Regions from separate parts of the Thioclava sp. DLFJ4-1 genome, predicted to be linked through region 2. Evidence: riboswitches for the same ligand, from Rfam matches in the RefSeq annotation. Region 2 holds a riboswitch; the other holds the start of a gene.

Region 1 (2,397 bases), on a different contig from region 2:
GCAAAGAGGTTGACTGGATCCGAGCGTTGGAGCGCCGTCTGCGCGCGCTCGCCTCGATCCGCGGCCTCGAGATCGGCCTCGTGCTGCTTATCATTCTGGTCTTCACCTGGATCCTGCCGGAAGGGCGCGAAGACGAGTTCATGTTCGCCTCTATCTGCGGGCTTGCGACCTTCCTCGGTGTCGAAGTGCTCAGCCACGTGCTCGACCGGACGAATATCGCTGCCGAGACGGCCAAGGCGGGCCTCGGCGCGTTCCTCTATCTCGAAGTGCTCGACGCGTCCTTCAGCTTCGACGGGGTGATCGGGGCCTTCGCACTGACCCAGAACCTGTTCCTGATCGCGATCGGTCTGGGGATCGGCGCGATGTATGTGCGCTCGATGACCCTGATGCTGGTGGAGCGCAACACGCTGAGCGAATTTCGCTATCTCGAGAACGGCGCCTTCTGGTCGATCCTGATCCTTTCGGTCGTCATGTTCGCGCAGACGCTGGTGGAAGTGCCCGAGGTGATTACCGGGCTGATCGGGGCGGGGCTGATCGGGCTGGCGCTGCTGTCCTCGATCCGTTTCAACCGGCGCAGCAGAGCCGCCGTCGAGAGTTGAAATTTTCTTGACAGACTGCGGCGCGCGCGGCACAGCAGGGGCACTTCGGTTCCGCCTTGGCGGATGAAAAGGGAACCCGGTGCGATGCGTGCATTCATTCCGGGGCTGCCCCCGCAACTGTGAGCGGCGAGTGACGGCTGACTGAGCCACTGGGGCGACCCGGGAAGGCCAGCCGAAACCAAGACCCGCGAGCCAGGAGACCTGCCGAGGCGCTCATCCTTTCTGCCTGTGCGGGGCGCGCAGCGGAGGCGGTCTTCCGTCAGTGGTGACATTCTCACCGTCGGCGGAAATTCCAAATTTCCAAAGACTTACGATACGAAGTTCACGCGACCACAGAGTCGCGATACGAGGGAATTGGATATGATCCGCACCCGTTTGACCGTGGGCCTGATGCTCACCACCGCGCTGGCAGCCCCCGCGCTTGCGCAAGACAGCCAACCTTACCAACTCGATGAGATCGTGATCTATCACGGCGCGCTCGAGCCGCAATCGTCGGACAAGACTGCGCAGGCAGTCACCGTGCTGTCGCGCAACGAGCTGGAGCGTTCGGGCCAGACGCGCCTTGCCAATCTGATCGCGCAATCGCCGGGCGTCGGCATCCTGTCGCGCGGGCCGATGGGCGCGCAGACCGGCTTCACCATTCGCGGCGTGTCGCAGAACTACGTGAAGGTTATGGTGGACGGGATCGGCGTCTCCGATCCCTCCGCGCCGCAGGTGCTGCCCGATCTGGGTCGGTTCAACACGTTCAATTATGACCGGGTCGAGATCATGCGCGGCTCGCAATCGGCGGTCTATGGCGGGCAGGCGGTCGCCGGTGTCATCAACCTCGACACGCCGCGCCCGACCGAGGATGGCGTGACCCAGAGCGTAAAGCTCGAGCTCGGCTCCTACCACACCGCGAATGCGGCCTATAACTTCGGTTGGAAGAAGGGTGACGACGAGCTCGCGATCCAGCTGTCGAAAGTCTACACCGCAGGCTTCTCGGCCGCCGACAAGAAGAACGGCAATACCGAGAAAGACGGCTACCGCGCCGATCGCGTGAGCCTGCGCGCGCAGAAGCGCATCTCCGACAATCTGCTGATCGGCTTCAACGGGTTTGCCCAGAACGACCGGGGCGAATTCGATAACGGCTTCAGCTCGCCGCCCACGGACAGCAACGAATACACCATCCACAAGGAACGCGGCGGGCGTCTCTTCGCGAAATTCGCGACAGGTCCGCTCGATCACGAACTCGGTCTGACCTATTACACCACCTCGCGCTGGTATCCGGTCTATGACTATGGCTACGAGGGCAAGCGCCGCAAACTCGACTGGAAAGCCTCGACCGATCTCGGGCCGGGCCGCGTGACCTTCGGCGCGGATCGCACGCTGGAAACCTATACCGGTACCTATGTCACGGGGGATGTTCTGACCGCCGATACGGGCGTCTTCGGTGAATATGCCTTCTCGCCGATGGACGGGGTGAACGTGACCGCCTCGGCGCGCCATGACGATCACTCGGATTTCGGCGGCAACACCACGGGCCGTCTGGGCGTTACCTGGCAGGCCGATGCCGCGACCCTCTTCCGCGCATCGGTGGGCAACGGGTTCCGCGCGCCGTCGGGCTACGAGCTCTATGACGGCTATGCGGGCAATCCCGATCTCAAGCCCGAGAAATCGCTGAGCTACGATCTGGGCGTCGAGCGCGATTTCGGTGCGCATAAGCTGACCGCGACGCTGTTCCATATCGAGGTGGACGACCTGATCGACTACAGCAACACGACCTACAGCTACTACCAGACCTCGGGCACCGCCAAGC
Region 2 (2,397 bases):
CACCATCTGCTGGACGCCCACGGAGAGCGCGACATCGAGGTGATTGAACCCTCTGAACTTGCGATAGGTGATCGCGCGGTTGGTGAAGAGCGAGGCGTAACACTTGCGGCACGCGGTCAGAAGCTCCTCTTCGCCCGAGACGTTGAGATAGGTCTCCTGCTGACCGGCAAAGCTGGCATCGGGGAGGTCTTCGGCCGTCGCGCTCGAGCGTACGGCGACGGAGACCTCGGGCACCCCTGCCCGCTTCGACAGATCGCGGTATGCCTCCCGGATCGCGGCTTCGGTCGAGGCTGGCCAATCTCCGGCCACGATCGTGTCGCGAATGCTCTGACCCGCAACGTGAAGGCTGATCTTGTCGGCATCGTAATCGGCGAGATAGCTCGCGATGGCCTCGGTCAGATTGTTTTCCTCGAGAAACATCCGATAGGCGTCGGAGGTGGTGGCGAAGCCCGGCGGGACCTGAATTCCCTTGGCGCCAAGTTCCTGCACCATCTCGCCAAGCGAAGAGTTCTTGCCGCCCACAAGCGCGACATCCTCGCGGCGTAAGCTATCGAAAGGAATGACTTCTTTCTTCGTGGCCATGAGCTCGCCTCCCCTGTTTGCACCTGCCGGCACTTTATCGCAGAGGCGCATTTTGACCTTGATCTTTGTCAACGCGGGCCCGCTTGTCCCACATCCTCCAATCTGTTCTGGACAGCACCGAATTTTCCTGCGATCAAATCCGGGATGGTGTCCGGCCCCAAAGGGTCGGCTGAAAAGGGAACACGGTGCGGGCGATGCCCAACTCCGTGACTGCCCCCGCAACTGTAAGCGGCGAGCGCCACCGGAAACGCCACTGACCTGCAAAGGTTGGGAAGGTCCGGTGAAGCTACGACCCGCGAGTCAGGAGACCTGCCATCTCGGATGCGCGCCTAGCGCATCTCGGTCACCTTAAACCCGGGCGGGGTGCCCTGGGACGGAGAGACGAGAGATGGACCAGATCGGACCTCGCATATCGCCGTGCCGCGACCACTCCCGCCCTTTTGCGCGGAGGGCGCGATGCTTTTGGAACGAACGCTTTCACTGCTACAACTCGATATAGGACCGATCTCGCCGCTGCGTGCGCGTGAGTTGGGGACGCTCGGCTACATGGAATGGCTCGGTACGCTGCCGGGCGACATACCCTATGCGAAGGCGGCGATCGTCGCCCATATGCAGGCCTATCCGCACTCGCTGATCTCGCCCGCGGTGGAGGTGTTCTGCGAGCTCCTGCTGGAGTCGCTGACCCCGCAGCCTTTCGCCTTGCCGATCGAGATGCCCCCGCCGGTGCGGCGGGGCGGCGCACGCGCCCGACGCGGCCTCTGACCCGTTTTTCGTCTTGCGGTCGCATGCTGCGGCCCGGCCGAGGACCATTGCAGCAGGAAACGGCACTCCGTTTCCTGTGAGGCTCGGCTTTTCCAAACGATGGTCATGGATGAACTGAGAGGATCTCTCCATGAATGACAACAAACTGACCCGCCTGCTCGACGCGCGCCCGGTGATCTGCGCCGAGGGCTTCCTGTTCGAACTGGAACGGCGCGGCTACCTGACCGCCGGGGAATTTGTGCCCGAGGTGGCGCTCGAATACCCGCAGGCGCTGCGCAATCTGCATGTCGATTTCCAGCGCGCCGGCAGCGATATCGTCGAGGCCTTCACCTATAACGGTCACCGCGAGAAGATGCGCGTGATCGGCAAGGAAGACCTGCTAGAGCCGCTCAACCGCGCGGCGCTGAAGATCGCGCGCGAGGTCGCCAATGCGAAGACCGGCAACCTGATGGCGGGCAATATCTCGAACACGAATATCTGGGACCCGGCCGATCCGGCACGGCAGGCCGAGGTGCGCGCGATGTTCGACGAGATGATCGGCTGGGCGGTCGAGGAAGGCGCGGATATCATTATCGGCGAGACTTTCTACTACGCGGGCGAGGCGTTGTGCGCGCTGGAAGCCGCGAAGACGTCGGGTCTGCCGGTGGTGCTGACGCTGGCGCCGATGGCGGGCAACGAGATGATGGACGGAGTCGGCATCGTCGAGACCTGCCAGCAGCTCGAGCAGGCGGGCGCCGATGTCGTCGGGCTGAACTGCTTCCGCGGGTCGCAGACGATGATGCCTTGGCTGCGTAAAGTGCGCGCGGCGGTGAGCTGCCATGTCGGCGCCCTGCCCGTGCCCTACCGGACCACCAAGGAGGAGCCCACCTTCTTCAACCTCTCGGACCACAACGGCTGCACCTGCCCCTCGCCGCATGGCCGAACCTTCCCGACCGCGCTCGATCCGCTGGCGTGTAACCGCTACGAGATCGGCGCCTTCGCCCGCGAGGCGCAGGCGATCGGGGTGAATTACCTCGGCGTGTGCTGCGGGGCGAGCCCGATGCATATCCGCGA

The links. Region 2 has a riboswitch for cobalamin ahead of BMI85_RS00405 (hypothetical protein). Riboswitches for the same ligand answer to the same signal wherever they lie in the genome.
Region 1: linked by a shared signal. The riboswitch ahead of BMI85_RS10335 (TonB-dependent receptor) and the one ahead of BMI85_RS00405 (hypothetical protein) in region 2 are both predicted to bind cobalamin.

The regions. Positions count from the first base shown of each region.
Region 1 is NZ_MPZT01000003.1:97,698-100,094, forward strand. It holds gene BMI85_RS10330 (DUF475 domain-containing protein) at 1-599, shown strand, start outside; cobalamin riboswitch at 629-823, shown strand; gene BMI85_RS10335 (TonB-dependent receptor) at 960-2,397, shown strand, end outside.
Region 2 is NZ_MPZT01000001.1:84,619-87,015, forward strand. It holds gene ppsA (phosphoenolpyruvate synthase) at 1-582, opposite strand, end outside; cobalamin riboswitch at 711-914, shown strand; gene BMI85_RS00405 (hypothetical protein) at 1,039-1,344, shown strand; gene BMI85_RS00410 (homocysteine S-methyltransferase family protein) at 1,475-2,397, shown strand, end outside.